DNA from 4 places in the Microcoleus sp. N3A4 genome. Region 3 is predicted to be linked to each of the others. Evidence: riboswitches for the same ligand, from Rfam matches in the RefSeq annotation. Region 3 holds a riboswitch; each other region holds the start of a gene.

Region 1 (4,187 bases), on a different contig from region 3:
AAGTTGAGGAGACCAGCTTTTGCTGAAGTTCCGAGCGATCGATTCTGTTTTTTTTCTCAGCTTGGTATTGACAAAATCACCAAAATGTGAGACAAATTTCACATCTAACACAGCAGTGAGTAGGAGCATATTTAATGGCAATTTCACAAATTACAGAAAAGCTTTTGGCTGCTAAAAAAGCTAAGGGAATTAGTTTTGCAGATTTGGAAAAACTTTTGGGGCGCGACGAAGTTTGGATTGCCGCGGTTATTTACCGTCAAGCAACCGCATCTGAAGAGGAAGCAGAGAAAATTGTCTCGGCTTTGGGACTAGATGGCGAGACGGTTGCGGTTCTCTGCGAACCTCCGTTAAAAGGTTCTTTGGATCCCTCAGTTCCAGTTGACCCTCTGATTTATCGGTTCTATGAAATTATGCAGGTTTACGGGATGCCGCTCAAAGCAGTGATACATGAAAAATTTGGTGACGGGATTATGAGCGCGGTAGACTTTACTTTGGATGTCGAGAAAGAAGCAGACCCAAAAGGCGATCGAGTGAAATTAATTATGTCGGGGAAATTTTTAGCCTACAAAAAATGGTAAGCAAGTGTCGCTAAACTCGGCCGGTGAAAATTAAAATATTTTAATCGGTCGAATGACTGATGACTAATCACTAATGCCTCACAAGTGTTAACTTAGAAATAGAGTCGGCGAAGCTTGACTGGTTTTGGTGTCCGCGGGAAACCTTTCTAGGGTAAGGCTAAGATCGATCGCGCGGCAACTTCCCCAGTCAAAGAAAGCAACCGCAACCGTAAAGTAAGAGGCAAATATGTCAAAATATGACTCCCATCTCAGATGCTCATTTTGCGGCAAGTCGCAGGAGTACGTCCGCAAGTTAATAGCTGGGCCCGGCGTCTACATTTGCGATGAATGCGTGGAACTGTGCAATGAAATTTTAGAAGAAGAGTTTTTTGACTCCAGCAAAACAATTGGTCAACAGATTCCCCAATCAGAGGTGCGAGAGTCTCAGGGACAAGGAACGCGGCGTCAAGGTCGATCGAACAAATCGAAAATCGTTTTAGCTCAAATTCCGAAACCGACAGAAATTAAGCAGCATTTAGACAACCACGTCATCGGCCAGCATTCAGCAAAAAAAGTCCTTTCTGTAGCAGTTTACAACCACTACAAGCGCTTGAGCGTTGACCAAGCTAAAGATAGCGACAAGTCTTCTGCTGACAGCGATGTAGAACTGCAAAAATCCAACATCCTGCTAGTTGGGCCGACAGGTTGTGGCAAAACTTTGTTAGCGCAAAGTTTGGCGCAAATGCTCGAAGTCCCCTTTGCGGTAGCCGATGCGACGACGCTGACAGAAGCTGGATATGTCGGCGACGATGTAGAAAATATTTTGCTGCGGCTTCTGCAAATGTCGGATTTTGATGTCGAATCGGCGCAGCGCGGCATTATTTATATTGATGAAATTGACAAGATTGCTCGCAAAAGCGAAAACACTTCGATCACAAGGGATGTATCGGGAGAAGGAGTGCAGCAAGCCCTGCTAAAAATGTTGGAAGGAACGGTGGTTAACGTGCCCCCGCAAGGCGGCCGCAAACATCCTTACCAAGATTTTATTCAAGTTGACACGAGCAAGATTCTATTTATTTGCGGCGGTGCTTTTGTCGGTTTAGAAAAAATAGTTGAACAGCGTTTGGGTAAAAAATCTTTAGGCTTTATTCAGCCAACAGAAAGCGACAGTAACTCAACTTTGCCGGCCAAGGATAAGCGGGCTGCTGATATTTTGCAGCAGGTACAGCCCGACGATTTAGTCAAGTTTGGTTTGATTCCTGAGTTTGTCGGGCGGATTCCGGTGGTGACGGTGATTTCGCCGCTGGATGAAGCAGCTTTGATGCAAATATTGACCGAGCCCCGAAATGCGCTGGTGAAGCAGTATCAAAAGCTGTTGAAAATGGACAGCGTGGAGTTGGAATTCCAGCCGGAAGCGCTGCGGGCGATCGCCCAGGAAGCCTACCGCCGCAAAACTGGCGCGAGAGCTCTCCGCAGCATTTTAGAGGAGTTAATGCTAGATGTGATGTACGAATTGCCTTCTCGCAAGGATGTGGCTCACTGTATGATTACTCCTGAAATGGTCGAGAAGCGATCGACTGCTGAATTGCTGTGGCATCCGGCATGGCGCAAACAGCACGAAACTGCATAATTTGTAATCTGTAGGGTGCTTGTGGCGCACCCTACAAACTACTAAACCAGCCCCAGATTTATCCCTGGGGTCGCTTTCTCTAATCAGAAATCTAAAATCTAAAATCTAAAATCTAAAATTGATTGGTGGCAAGTGCGGTATGATGTGATTTCGCGATCGGTTCTAGCGGGGAGCAGCCGCTAGAGGAAACGGGGAAAGTTCGGTGCAAGTCCGGCGCTGTCCCGCAACTGTAATGAAACCCTTGTGGTTTCTCAAGTCAGAATGCCCGCCGATATCTAACTCACTTTTGAACGCATCTGCGAGGTACGGATGATGGATGGAATTAATGCGGCTGTACCCACAAAGCACAGTCTGTTTGTTTGCACTGCTTGCGCTAGTGTTTGGAAAAACGGCAAGCGCGAAGGCAAAAGCGGCGGTCAACAATTTATGGAAGACTTATCGAAACTCGCTAAAGATTGGGAATTTTGCGATGAGTTTGATATTCGGGAAGTTGAGTGCATGAGTGCTTGCAGTCGCTCTTGTGCGGTGTCTTTTGCTGCTGTTGGAAAGTACACTTATCTGTTTGGCGATTTGCCTGCAAATGAACCGGAAAGTGCGGAAGCTGTACTCGAATGCGCGGGTCAATACTATGCTAAATCGGACGGTTTGTTGCCTTGGTCTGAGCGTCCTCAAGCTCTGAAAAAAGGCATTTTGGCGAAGATTCCGCCGCTGGGAAATTAGATAGGTTTGTAGTAGGGACTTTAGTTTTTTCCTTCTCGTTCCTAGGCTTTGCCTGGTAACGCATACGCCGAGGCTCTGCCTCGTTTTAAAAGCGATCTTTTATTCCAGCGAGGCAGAGCCTCTAGATCGGTATTCCCAGGCAGAGAGAGCCTGGGAACGAGATATCCCATCACCAAATAAGCACAAAATCATCAATGCACAAAATTCCTGTTACAGTCATTACCGGCTTTCTCGGTAGCGGCAAAACTACCCTAATTCGTCACTTATTGCAAAATAATCAAGGTCGCCGAATTGCTGTTATGGTTAACGAATTTGGCGAAATTGGAATTGACGGAGAACTGCTGCGCGATTGCCAAGTTTGCGACGAAGAAGAAAATGTCAGCAGCAATATTGTAGAACTAACAAATGGTTGTCTTTGCTGCACTGTTCAAGAGGAATTCTTGCCGACTATGCAGGAATTGTTGAAGCGCCGAGAGCAAATTGATTGTATCTTAATTGAGACTTCTGGTCTCGCACTTCCTAAACCTTTGATTCAAGCTTTTCGCTGGCCGGAAATTCGCACGGGTGCTACTGTAGACGGTGTTGTTGCTGTTGTCGATTGCGAAGCTGTTGCTAGCGGTACTTTTGTCGGTGATATCGATGCTTTGATGGCACAGCGGCAAGCTGATTCTAGTTTAGATCACGAAACTCCGATCGAGGAATTGTTTGAAGACCAGTTAGCCTGTGCCGATATGGTACTTTTAACGAAGGTCGATCGCGTAGATGCTGAAACTCACCAGAAAGTCCAAACCTGGTTGCAACAAGAATTGCGTCCGAGTGTGAAAATTGTGCCCTGCAAAGGTGGCGAAATTAACCCCGATGTGCTGTTGGGATTTAATGCGGCGGTTGAGGATGATTTGGAGTCTCGCCCGAGTCACCATGACACTGAGGAGGAACACGAGCACGATGATGATATTAACTCGACTTTCTTTATTGCCGATCGCGAATTTGAACCTGAAGCTTTGGTGAAAAAACTGCAATCCTTGATGCAGCAGGAGGAAATCTATCGGATTAAAGGGTTTGTGGCGGTTCCCAAGAAACCGATGAGGATGGTGTTGCAAGGTGTGGGTTCGCGGATCGAACATTTTTACGATCGCCCTTGGCAACCTTCGGAGATCCGGCAAACCAAATTAGTGTTTATCGGTCGGGAACTCGACTCTGTTAAAATACAGTCATTCTTGTAGTTGAATGCGGGCGATCGCTTTTTTGTAAAAAAGGGCGATCGTTCGATTTTAGATTTT
Region 2 (4,187 bases), on a different contig from region 3:
AAAATATGGCACAATTCCTGTATACTGGTTATTCTAACCAGCCTATTGACAATCTGAAATTAATCTTAAATCAACCTTAAATTCATCTTAAATTTCAATAATCATGTCTTCTCAATTTCAGTGGCAACCTCAACCAATTCACAACGACGTATCGAGTCGAGCCGCAGTATTGCAGTCATCGCTAACCTGGTATCAGACCACTTTTACGGGCATTTGGTTTGGTGCCTTTGAGTCCGACGATAACGTTCAAGATCATCCCGTCACCATGCTGACTCGCTTCGATCCGGGTGGCTTTTTCCCGCTGCACGGACACGCCGGTGGAGAAGAAATTTTGGTACTCCAGGGCAACTTCGCTGATGAAACCGGTGTGTATCCCCCAGGATCTTATATGCTCAATCCTGAAGGGTTTATCCATCGCCCTTATAGCGATGAAGGTTGCCTGACATTTGTTAAATTACGGCAACATGGTGGAACCACTCGCCAGCGGGTGAAAACGAATATTTACGAGTTGTCCTGGCAGCCCGGTATTATTCCCCAAATTGAGGTGAAGCCACTTTACGAACAAGAGGGTTTTCCTGAAAAAGTTTGGGTGGAACGCTGGCAACCCGGCACGGCTTTGTCAAACGTAGTTGAATCTGAAGTGAAAGAAATCTTTGTCATCGAAGGTACTTGGAGTGATGAGTTAGGAGATTACCCAACTGGTAGTTGGCTGCGGTATTCACCCAATTCTCCCTATAGTCCTTCGTCGGCAACCGGTTGTCTGGTTTATGTGAAGACTTATCCTCTAGATTCAACGCGATTTATTGTTGGAGAAGACTTCCGACAGCCTTTTGAGACAACTGAGTCTTCTAGCTAAGGATTCGCAGTGTAAATTGTCAGACAAAACTTCCCCTCTGCGGGGGCTGGACTATAATTGGCAATTGCTAGAAAATGGTTTGCAACAGCAGCCAACTATTTAATCCTACTATAATACTAGCGACTAACCAAGCTACCGCTTTCAGCCAAAATGGATTCACAAACTCTCCCATCAAGCGGCGGTTTGAGGTAAACATTACCAAGGGAATTACTGCAAAAGGTAATTGCAAACTGAGAATCACTTGACTGAAAACCAGCAAATTAGTTGTACTGCCTTCACCGAACAGAATAATAGAGATCAAAGCTGGCACAATGGCCACCAGTCGAGTCAGCAACCGCCGCAACCAAGGCCGCAGACGAAAATTCAAAAACCCTTCCATCACAATCTGTCCTGCTAGAGTTGCAGTCAAGGTTGAATTCTGCCCCGAAGCCAATAAAGCAAAGGCAAAAATGGCACTGGCTGAACCCACGCCCAGCACCGGAGAAAGCAGTTTGTAAGCATCTTGAATTTCTGCTACTTCTTGATAGCCGGAAAAGTGAAATGTGGCAGCAGACAAAATCAGAATAGCTGAATTAATAAACAAAGCTATTGACAGCGCCACGCTAGAATCAATTGTGCCAAATTTTATTGCTTCCCATTTTTTATCAGCAGTTTCTTGCCAAGCGCGAGTTTGCACGATCGACGAATGCAAGTAAAGATTGTGCGGCATCACAGTTGCCCCCAAAATACCAACCGCAATATAAAGCATTGCCTGATTTTGCAAAATCTCTAGCTTCGGAACATAACCGAGTAAAACTCCTCCGGCATCTGGTTTGGCAAAAAATATTTCGGCAATAAAACAACCGCCAATAATTGCAATAATCGTAATTACCAAAGCTTCGATATAACGAAAGCCTTTCCCTTGTAAAAATAACACCATTATCACATCTAGCGCAGTGATGCACACTCCCCAAACTAAGGGAATGCCAAATAGCAATTGCAGTCCGATCGCACTTCCAACAAGTTCAGCTAAATCGCAAGCAGAAATAGCAATTTCACAAAGTATCCACAGCAAAAAACTGACTCGCGGACTGAAATAATCTCGACAAGCTTGTGCCAAATCTCGTCCCGTTGCCACTCCCAAACGCACGCAGAGTGATTGCAGCAAAATTGCCATCAAATTAGATAGCAAAATCACACTTAATAGCGCATAGCCAAACTTTGCTCCCCCCGCTAAGTCAGTCGCCCAGTTTCCGGGGTCCATGTAACCCACTGAAACCAAATATCCAGGCCCTGCGTAGGCCAGCATTTTACGCCAGAAACCTTTGCTGTTGGGAACGGGGATGCTGCGGTGAACCTCTGGAAGGCTGGGTTTGTTCTCCGAATGAGTCATTTGTTTTACGGTTAAATGATTTTCATATTCTTTTCATAATCTCACAAAGGTAGCGGAATGTCATCAGTCGGATCGAAATCCGGCAGAGTCACCGTATATAGCCTTTCTCAAAAAGATGAGGTATGACTGACAGCTTACATAACCAGCCAGACTAAGAGGGCTGAAGCCCAACAACGTACCTCATCTTTCTGAGAAAGGCTATATATTAAGTTGTGTATATTTTGTGTAACATTCTAGGCAATGTGAATGCAACAACAAAAAGTGTGGTACTGTCTGAATATCAAATCGGTTCTGGTGAGGAGCAGCCACCAGAGGTAACGGGGAAAGTTCGGTGCAAATCCAACACTGTCCCGCAACTGTGAAGGAGAAAAGTTCTCCAAGTCAGGATGCCCGCCGATGCCCAAATTTACTTAAATTCATCTGCGAGGTACATGATGACTACTCAATCTTCTTCTTCTTCAATTTGGCAACAAACGGCACGGTTGACGCTTTCAACACCCGTGCAAGCGACGCTATACATCTCCCTATGCGCTTTGACTGTCTGGACTGTTTACTTTACAACTTATCCCGCCGTTCATAACAAGGTACACTCTCTGCGCCACCACACTTTGATGGTTAGTTGTCACTAGACAAGATTGTTTTCATTTGAGATATTGCACCATTCTCGCTTAACCTGTAGGGGCGGATTCACCAATAGCTTTCTCATGTGCAGACAGATTAAATAAACCCGCCCCCACTCCACGCAAGAGTCCTTAAAAGTCCAGAATTAAAATGTCAAAATTCAAGTTTTCTGCACTCATCACTGCTGTCTGCATGATGAGTATCGTTTTCTATACTTGGGTAGGGTTTTCGCAGTCTCCACAACCAACTGTGCGACTGACTGCTGAACCGCCAATCAGTCAGATTTTACCCTTTGAAGCCGAGGCAACTACACCTCTATCTCCGGTGTCGTTAAAGTTACAAGCTTTAGATGCGGCGGGTATTCCCTTAGAGAATGCTCGAATTGGGCTGACAATTCTAACTCCGCCTAAAAATCCTTGGTTTACCACCGATTTTCCGATCGTGGAGGGAACAAAGTTGCTGGATATAGAGGCTGTTGCAGCTAAAGGTGAGTTGCAAATCCAGCAAATGCTGCCGATTAGGGGAAATTATCAATTGTTAGCAAAGGTGACTCCGATCGCCCCAAATGCTTTTACTCCTTTTGAGCAAACTTTAACACTATCTGTCCCGGAAAACGGGGTGAAGTATCGCAATTTTTGGATTTTAGCTGCGATTTTGTTGGCTGTTGGGCTAGGTGGCGGCTTGGCAATTGGAGGAAAGCCCAAAATCCAAGCAGGAGAAATAGCGCCCGAGAGAGTGCGATTGCTGTTAAGTGGGGCGATAATAATTGCGATCGCTGCCTTGTTATTTGTCAATGTGAGTGCTGAAATTGCCCAGTCTGAGATGTCGATGCCAATGTCTCACATGACTGAATCCGCACCTACAGAAAAAATTAGCCCGATCGTGAAATCTCAGGGTTTTGAGGTGCGACTTTCTGGAGATGTTAGTGCCACAGTAGGTACAACTGCTAATTTACAAGTTCAAGTCACCGATATCAAAACAAATCAGCCAGTCACAGATGTATTGTTGAATATTAAAACTATCCAACTCGAACATGATTGGATTGCTTTTGCCTACAAAGGTGCGCCAGATGCAGCCGGAAAACTACTATGGCAAGAGCAGTTTTTTGATGGCGCACCTCATAAAGTTGAGGTAGAAGTTTCTCCCCAACCAAATGCAGCCCGTCAGTTTCCACCATTGCAGGTTTCACAAACTATTGAGGTTGAGGGAGTTGCGCCTCCTCTTTCAGTGCGGTTGACTGTGTTGGCTTACTTTACAGGCATTGTAGTCGCAGGAATGGCGATCGGATTTGGATTGCAGCGCCGTTTGCTTGGGCGGTGGCGGCTAATTTAATCGACG
Region 3 (4,187 bases):
CTGTCAGCAAAGGTGCACAAGGATTGATGGTAGCACCCCACGTCGATCGCATTGACCGTGCGATTTCTCTGGCTCGCATCAATCGAGGCAAATTGCCACTCTACGGCAGCACCACAATGTATACCTTTCAAACTTTAAAAGACGGACAAAAAGACGTTGACGGGCTTGTTTTGCCCGTTCCCTGGCATCCTGAAACTAATCCCGGTAGCCGTTTCCCAGAAAATTCCCGCCAGCGTTGGGGAGGAATTGTGAATTGGCGAACAGCAACGAGTTTTGATGCGACTCAAGCTGTCATCGCTGGCTTGCGGCAAAGCAATACGCGGGAAGGGTTGCAACAAGCACTCAGAAATCCGAATTTCTCGGCAGCAGGATCGAGCGAAGAAGTGAGGTTTTTGCCAACGGGCGATCGGGCTGGTAAGCCGATTTTAGTGCAAGTTAAACAAGGAGGAAGCACTGGCTATAACTTTGTCCCGCTGCGGTAAGTTTGTTAAGTGCGATCGCACTCACATCTTGCACATTCTCAATAAGCCTTTCAGGGGTGGGCATCCTGTCCGCCCCACAATAAAATTCCCTCTTCGCTTCACAGGCCGGAAAGCCTGTTTCTTAGCATGATTAAATTCTCCTTTTCTGTTGAATTAGCAGAATTTTTAAGATAAACTGAAATGAGTAGATTAAAGGAGAGCGTTGTGTATGATCGCGCAAGTTGAAACCAAAACCTACACGGCCCAGGAATATCTAGAATTGGAAATCAATTCTCAGGATCGGCATGAATTTATCAATGGGGAGATTGTTCTGATGGCTGGTGGCGCACCGAATCACAATGAAATTACGAGCATCTTAAATGCTATTTTGAGGGTGAGTCTTAAGGGTAAACCTTACAGTATTTTTGCATCGGATCAGCGGCTTTGGGTTCCGCACCTTAATAATTATACTTATCCAGATGTGATGGTGGTAGCGCGCCCGATAGAGCTGCAATCTGGACGGACGGATACAATTACCAATCCGCTGCTAATTGCTGAGGTGCTGTCTAAAGGTACCAAAGCTTATGACCGCGATGAAAAGTTTGCTGCCTATCGCAGTATTCCTAGTTTTCAGGAGTATTTATTAATCGACCAATATCGGCTACAGGTCGAGCAATATTCTAAAACTGATGCGAATAAGTGGATTTTTTCGGAATATAGCTGTATGGGCGATCGCCTGACATTAACCTCTATTCCTGTGGAAATTTCGCTGGCAGATTTGTATGAAAATATTGAGTTTGGTGAATAGGCGGACGATTTTTTGTCAAATATCCCAAATAGTGGTAATATCCCGGTATATCGATCGGCTCTGATGAAAAACACACATCAGACGCAAGGGGGAAAGTTCGGTGCGAATCCGGCGCTGTCCCGCAACTGTAATGAGATCATTGCATCTCTGAGTCAGGATGCCCGCCGATTTGTTTCCCTGTTGTTTTTCATCTGCGAGGTATGGATGATGGTGAGTTCAATATTTTTACAAATAATTTGCTGTTGTGCTCCGTTTCCCGATCGACAATAACGAAATTTTAGGCAGCGGGAAACTAAAAAAAATGCGAATCGAAGATAGTGTTTGGCAGGGTAGTTTTGGCTACTGGCAGAACTTGTTTATTCATCAGAATATTTTGCCGATCGGACATACTGCTTGGAATGGTTTTTTGCATCGAGGACGAGGCTTGGTTGCTTGCAAAATCAATACTCCCATTAACGGCTCTGTGAATTGGAGCGTAGATACTATAAAGTACGATCTGCAATTTATTTCGCAATTGCACGTAACTGCTTATTTGCAACAACTAGAAGTAGAGGAAAATACTGTTTCAAATCTGCTCCAAATCATTGCTAGCTACGAACCCAAGGCAGCAATTATATTTTTGTCGATCGCCAACGGTCAGATTGATATCAATTTGTTGCAAAACTTGGCAATTTCTCCTGTTGAGTGCTATGAACAGGTATGCAAGCGCTGGGAAGAATTTCAACTCTGCCCGAAATCCTAAAACTTACTAAATTTTCCGAATGTCGCAGCCAAAATCAATCGAAATTTCCAAGGTAACTCGCTACCAAAATGCAGCGCTTAATTACTATTTGGGCCTGACAGATTCGCCCTACCTTCACTACGGCTATTGGGAAACCCTACCTGTGCCCGCTGATGAACTAACACTCGCGCGATTGCGCGTCGCTCAGCAAGCTTATACTGTAAAACTGTTGGATGCGATCCCCAAAGGCACTCATACGATACTGGATGTGGGCTGCGGGATTGGCGGAAATGCGGCTTATTTGCTCGATCGAGGTTTTGCAGTGGAAGGGCTCGCACCCGATCCGTTCCAACAACAGCGATTTCTCAAGTGTACGCGCGATCGGGCAATCTTCCACCTCACGAGGTTTGAAGACTTTAAAGCAACCCATTTCTACGATCTTATTCTCTTTAGCGAAAGTAGCCAGTATATGTCGGCTGTTGATATTGCTAACGGTGCCGCCAAAATCCTCAATCAGGGTGGCTACGTGCTGCTTGCCGATATGCTGCGTTCTGATGCTAATTATCAAGAGGGAATGTTCTCTAATTGTCATGTTGTTACGGAACTTCATGCAGCCTTAAAGCAGGCTGGATTCACTTTAGTCAAAACTGAGGATATTTCGGCCCATATTTTGCCGACAATCGATTTATATGTCGATACTTTCCGCAGGTATGGACTGAATACAATGATCTATGTTGCAGATTTAATTGCGATCGCAGTTCCGCCCGTCCACAAATTCCTGCGCTGGATATTTCGTCGCTGGTTCAAGAAGCTGGTGGTTGAAGGATTGGAGGCAAGTCAACTTTTTGAGCAGCATTTGTGTTATGAAATTCAACTTTGGCAGTTGTCAAAAACAGATGAAAACTGACACAAATACAATGGAAATTGGTAATCGGTAATCGGTAATTGGAGGCACAGCCTCCGGGTATTTATTCCCAGGCAGAGCCTGGGAACAAGATTATAATAAATAATAAATAACAAATAACAATTAACAAATAACAAATATGTCTGAATGGATTCTCGAATTCGATCGCACTTCCTACTCATATCCCTGCGGTTCGCGAGTGGCAATTCAGGGTTTAAACCTCAAAGTACCCGCCGGGAAACGCTGCGGGCTGATCGGTCAAAACGGCTGTGGCAAAACTACCTTTTTCCTGTTAGCAAATGGCTTGTACCAACCGCAACAGGGAATCATTAGTTGGGAAGGTAAACCCTTTCGCTACGATCGCAAATCTTTGATGCAACTGCGCCAACAAATCGGACTCGTCTTTCAAAATCCCGAACATCAATTAGTAGCTTCCACGGTAGAAGAAGATATCTCCTACGGATTGTACAATTTAGGTTTGAGAGAATCCGAAATTGCTCAACAGGTACAGCAGGCGATCGAGCAATTCGATCTCAGTGAACTCGCCCGCGAACCAATTCACAATCTCAGTTTGGGACAAAAAAAGCGGGTGTCGATCGCCGATATCATGGTTCTCAAGCCCAAACTGCTGCTGCTAGATGAACCTACCGCCTATCTCGACCCGCGTCACACCCGACAACTGATCGGTTTACTCCAACAAATTCACAGCGCCGGAACCACCATCCTTTTAGCAAGTCACGACCTCGATTTCATCTACCGCTGGGCTGATTGGGTGTTTGTGATGGATCGAGGAAAATTGATTTTAGAAGGAACACCGGAAACCGTTTTTGCTCAACGGGAGGTTTTGGAGCAATTGCAGCTTGGCGTACCGCTGGCGATCGAGCTGATGGAGCAAATAAGGGCGATCGTTCAGATAGATGATAACTCAAATATACAGAATTTCGAGCTGTGGCAACAACAGATTTTACAATGGCGGCGGCTGCTTTAACGGGATTTAGACAATTTATGGTGTAGGAATTAAGGAAAGGGAATGAAAAGAATCTGGCCTTCATATTCGTCGGGCTGACTGCAACAAACGAATAAATACAAGTCATCAATGACCAGCCCGATCGGAGCCGTTGCAATAACTTCAACAACTCCGGGCATGGGCAACCCGTTTTTAATTCGTTCGTAGGCGTAGTCGGTAATTGTCGCCACATCATGGGTAAGCAAAATGCGCCCCTCATTGGCGGCCCATTCTAAGATAGTGGGATCGTCTGCGTGGATTAAACCTACATCCTGAATGCGAACAAC
Region 4 (4,187 bases), on a different contig from region 3:
CACCGCACCCTGCAAGTTGTCTAGCCACAAATCCACGGCCGCGGCCGATCGAGTATTTCCCATTTGCCGCGCCAACTCCGGGATTTCGGAATGCCAGAGGGTGCAAATCACCTGATTGTCAGCGGGAAGGCGTTTGCGAGTGATGCCTTCGGCCACCATCCGGGCATCGCAGAGAATCGGCGCACCTGCTGAGAGGGCTTGGCGTCCGCAGGTGGCTGCACCGGGCGAAGCTGCTAAATCTGCAACAATATCGGTCATGCCGCAACTGTGAATTAGTCGCACGGCTACCGATTCTAAATCGGGCGGCAAGTTTGACAAATCTGTTTCGGATCGAATTGTGGCAAAGGATTTGATGTAGATTTCTGTTCCGTCTCGAATGTAGTCAATCATTGTTTAAAACTGTTATGGGAATTTTGTTTGATTTGTGAAATAGATTTTTTGAATAAACCGCGAAGGCGCGAAGGCAGAAATATCGAGAGATATAGAAAGATAAATGATTAAAATTTGTCAGTTTTAATGGGATATTTTTTTACTTTAAATTCCATTTTTCGGTGCTGAACAACTCCTGCAATTGGTCGATCGCCTGCCGATCGACAAACTCACCAAATGACTCCAAAGGCTCTCGAAACCGCTGATACACCCGCAACATTCGCTCGATCGCACCGGGCATCTCGACCGCACTCACCCTCTGGAAAATTTGCCGTCCGAAGGGTAAATCTTTTCTACCTGCATAAATGTTGTAACCTTCGATTATCTCGTGTCCCCGCTCAATCTGAATTCCTACCAGCGTGATATCAATTGGCCGGTGCTGGGCGCAGGACTTTTCGCAACCGCTGAAATGAATGTTAATCGGCAGGTCGATCGTCAATTTTTCCGCTAAATCCCTCACCATTGCTAAGGCGTGACTTTGAGTATCTGTCGCCGCCGACGCACAGCCGCTGCTGCCGGCACAAGCCACCAAGCACGAATCTAGGCGAGTCGCCGACGAGTGCAATCCCACATCGGCTACTTGCTGTTTTACCTCAAAAAGCTGGGAGTTGGGGATGTCAGAAATCAACAGATTTTGCCACGGCGTAAGTCTCAGGGTACCGCTGGCTAGATTTTGGGCTAAATTTGCCAAATTCCGCAGTTGTTTTGATTCTAGCTTACCTAGGGGCAGTGCAATTCCCATGTAGGAGAAACCGGACTGTTGCTGAGGGTAAATGCCGAGATGTTGGTGATTGGGGATGGATTTTTCAGATGAGGCGATCGATCGGGCGGGCAAGATGCCCACCCCACAAGGAAATTCACTGTTTGTGGAACAGGCATCTTGCCTGTTCTTGAGAAAGGTGCAAGATGTGTATTGCAATAAAAATGGTAAATTCTGCTGTACCCTTTCTAGATAACTTTCAGCGCCCCAATCTGCCAGCAGGTGACGCAAACGCGGTTTTTTGCCATCAATTCGAGGTCTATTTTTGGTGTATTCAAGATAGGCGCTAGCGAGGGCGGCTAATACTGAAATACATTGCGATTCTTGGATTAAAATCCCTGTGTCGCCGTTTAAATGCAGCCGAAAAACGATTTCTGATTTGGTTGAACGCCCTTCAGCAGCTAATAAAATATCGTTGCGTAAATCGCGGATCGAAACCGATTCCCCGCCGTCAAAGCCAATACTGAACTTAGGCGAAAGTTCCGACAACTCGGAATGTGTTTGCAGGTAATCATCCCAAGCTTTCACTAGCGGGCGAGTATCGAGTAGTTGCTGTCGATCGATCCCTGCTGTCGGACTTGCCATAATATTGCGGATCGGGTCAACTTCAACGCGGCGAGATGCCAATCCCAATTCCAGCAAATCTTGCCAAACTTCATCAGAAACTGGCGAATTCAAGTCTCGGATTTGCAAATTCGCCCGATTCGTTACTTGCAAACAACCGGTACTGTATCGATCGACCAAATCCGCGATCGTCCGACACTGCTGCGCGTTTAAAATCCCCCCCGGAATCCGCATTCTCGATAATATTCCGTCTCGGGCGCGGGAACCGTAAAATAAACCAGGACAAGTCGGCAATTCACTCAAAGCTAACAAAGAAACTCCTCCCCGTGCGACGCAGGGAATCTAAAGTAAACTCCTGAAATCGGCATTCTGACTTTGACAGTTGCGGCACAGCGCCGGAATTGCACCGGACTTTCCCGCTTTCAGGTTTAAGAAATCTATCACAAGTCGATCGGCATCAGCCAGATCGATCGAGTTTCTTAACAAATCTCCGGGCGAGCTCGCCTGTTAGGGGGGAAATTCGTTTTATTGTCTTGCTGATCCCTGAATAATTTTTTATAATCTATAATCAAAGTCAAAATCACTCTCAGAGTGCGTGACTTCTAACTTCGGCTATAAAACCTGCGATCGCGTTATTTATGACAATTGAAGAATTGCAAATCAAACTCGCAGATATCAATCACCTTGTTGAGACATTCCAAACATCAGTAGCTTTGGAAAAATACTACTCGGATGACACTGTGATGATTGAAGGAGATGGTACAATTACTAGCGGCAAAGAAAACTGCCGCCAAGGAAGAGAATTTTTTTTTTCAAATCAAGCTGCGATCGCCCAAACATTGAGTCGCTTAAAGTCGCAGAAAGACTCGGAATGAGGCAAGTAGAAGAAAGAATTGTGAATGGAAATCCGATATTATTCTTTAGAATCGATAAGTAGTAATTAGCAGTAAGGGCGCAATGCACAAATGGCTTTCGGTGGTGGGGATTGGCGAAGACGGACTTTCGGGATTGAGTGCGATCGCCCGTTGTCTACTCGATCGATCTCAAGTCGTTGTCGGCGGTGCCCGTCACCTCGCAATGCTACCAACCGACGACACCCGCGAACAATTGCTTTGGGCTTCGCCGATACAAGCAACAGTCGATCGAATCATCCGCCGCCGGGGACAGTCTGTGTGCGTGCTAGCCAGCGGCGATCCCATGTGTCACGGCATCGGCGTCACGCTGTCGCGCAAAATTCCTATTTCCGAAATGACTGTAATTCCCGCTGCATCGGCTTTTAGTCTTGCTTGCGCCCGTTTGGGTTGGGCTTTGGCGGATGTTGAGACTTTCAGTTTGACAAATCGCCCGATCGCATCGATCGCCCTTGCTTTGTCGCCGGGGGCGCGCTTGCTGGTATTGAGCGCCGATCGACACACGCCGGGAAAGGTGGCCCAATTGTTGACACAGCGGGGGTTTGGCAGCAGTTTGATGACCGTGTTCGAGCGGATGGGAGGGAACTCGGAACGGCGGATCGAGGGGGTAGCAGCAGCCTGGAATGCAGCGGATTTGGCTGATTTGAACGCGATCGCGATCGCAGTTGCAGCCGATCGCGAAACCCTGCTTTTTCCCCGAACTGCGGGTTTGCCGGATGCTGCATATCGCCACGACGGACAACTTACCAAGCGAGAGGTTCGAGCCGTTACTGTGTCAGCGTTAGCACCGATTCCGGGAGAGTTGCTTTGGGATGTGGGGGCTGGCTGCGGTTCGATCGCGATCGAATGGATGCGGAGTCATCCTCGGTGCAGGGCGATCGCGATCGAACGCCATCCGACTCGGCTGCAATACATTGCCGAAAATGCCTCGACTTTCGGCGTTCCCGAACTCGAAATCGTGGCGGGATCAGCGCCGGAAGCCCTGACAAATTTGCCTCAACCGAATGCTATTTTCATTGGTGGCGGTGTCACCGCAGAAGCTGTGCTGGAAACTTGCTGGAATGCTTTAGGTGAGGGCGGCCGATTAGTTGTGAATGCCGTGACAGTTGAGAGCGAATTTAAAGTTTTGCAGTGGCACGATCGTTATGGTGGGGAACTAATTAGAATTGGGATTCAGCGAGTAGGGGCGATCGGTTCTTTTCAGGGTTGGAAACCGCTGGCACCGATTACTCAGTGGGCGGTAGTTAAGAGATGAAAGGCGATCGGTCTTTTTCCTGGAAAGCTATGATAAATAATATCCTCTGGAATTAGAGTGAAAATGCCAGACGAATCATCCCTTGATCCTTATTTAGAGCGACTGTTTGAAGACTATTCCAATACTGAAGTTATCGAACTACAGCAATATCTGTCTGAATGGGATAGAGGAACTTATCGAACTGTGGCCCAAAGTGTGTTAGACCATTCACAAAGAAAAGGATTCGATCCACTCAAATATCTGCGTAAGGCACACAACTTCAACACTA

The links. Region 3 has a riboswitch for cobalamin ahead of QUA56_RS18975 (hypothetical protein). Riboswitches for the same ligand answer to the same signal wherever they lie in the genome.
Region 1: linked by a shared signal. The riboswitch ahead of QUA56_RS23950 (DUF1636 domain-containing protein) and the one ahead of QUA56_RS18975 (hypothetical protein) in region 3 are both predicted to bind cobalamin.
Region 2: linked by a shared signal. The riboswitch ahead of QUA56_RS17620 (CbtB-domain containing protein) and the one ahead of QUA56_RS18975 (hypothetical protein) in region 3 are both predicted to bind cobalamin.
Region 4: linked by a shared signal. The riboswitch ahead of cobG (precorrin-3B synthase) and the one ahead of QUA56_RS18975 (hypothetical protein) in region 3 are both predicted to bind cobalamin.

The regions. Positions count from the first base shown of each region.
Region 1 is NZ_JAUBRJ010000047.1:48,201-52,387, reverse strand. It holds gene cynS (cyanase) at 135-578, shown strand; gene clpX (ATP-dependent protease ATP-binding subunit ClpX) at 805-2,187, shown strand; cobalamin riboswitch at 2,328-2,474, shown strand; gene QUA56_RS23950 (DUF1636 domain-containing protein) at 2,497-2,907, shown strand; gene cobW (cobalamin biosynthesis protein CobW) at 3,102-4,130, shown strand.
Region 2 is NZ_JAUBRJ010000028.1:52,211-56,397, forward strand. It holds gene QUA56_RS17610 (cupin domain-containing protein) at 104-856, shown strand; gene QUA56_RS17615 (Nramp family divalent metal transporter) at 924-2,228, opposite strand; cobalamin riboswitch at 2,498-2,640, shown strand; gene QUA56_RS17620 (CbtB-domain containing protein) at 2,615-2,857, shown strand; gene QUA56_RS17625 (hypothetical protein) at 3,000-4,181, shown strand.
Region 3 is NZ_JAUBRJ010000032.1:8,800-12,986, reverse strand. It holds gene QUA56_RS18985 (ABC transporter substrate-binding protein) at 1-482, shown strand, start outside; gene QUA56_RS18980 (Uma2 family endonuclease) at 691-1,269, shown strand; cobalamin riboswitch at 1,308-1,452, shown strand; gene QUA56_RS18975 (hypothetical protein) at 1,571-2,011, shown strand; gene QUA56_RS18970 (methyltransferase domain-containing protein) at 2,031-2,897, shown strand; gene QUA56_RS18965 (ABC transporter ATP-binding protein) at 3,034-3,882, shown strand; gene QUA56_RS18960 (DUF5615 family PIN-like protein) at 3,912-4,187, opposite strand, start outside.
Region 4 is NZ_JAUBRJ010000021.1:106,360-110,546, reverse strand. It holds gene QUA56_RS14880 (precorrin-8X methylmutase) at 1-390, opposite strand, end outside; gene cobG (precorrin-3B synthase) at 530-2,065, opposite strand; adenosylcobalamin-variant (AdoCbl-variant) riboswitch at 2,108-2,187, opposite strand; gene QUA56_RS14870 (hypothetical protein) at 2,392-2,628, shown strand; gene cbiE (precorrin-6y C5,15-methyltransferase (decarboxylating) subunit CbiE) at 2,711-3,919, shown strand; gene QUA56_RS14860 (hypothetical protein) at 3,983-4,187, shown strand, end outside.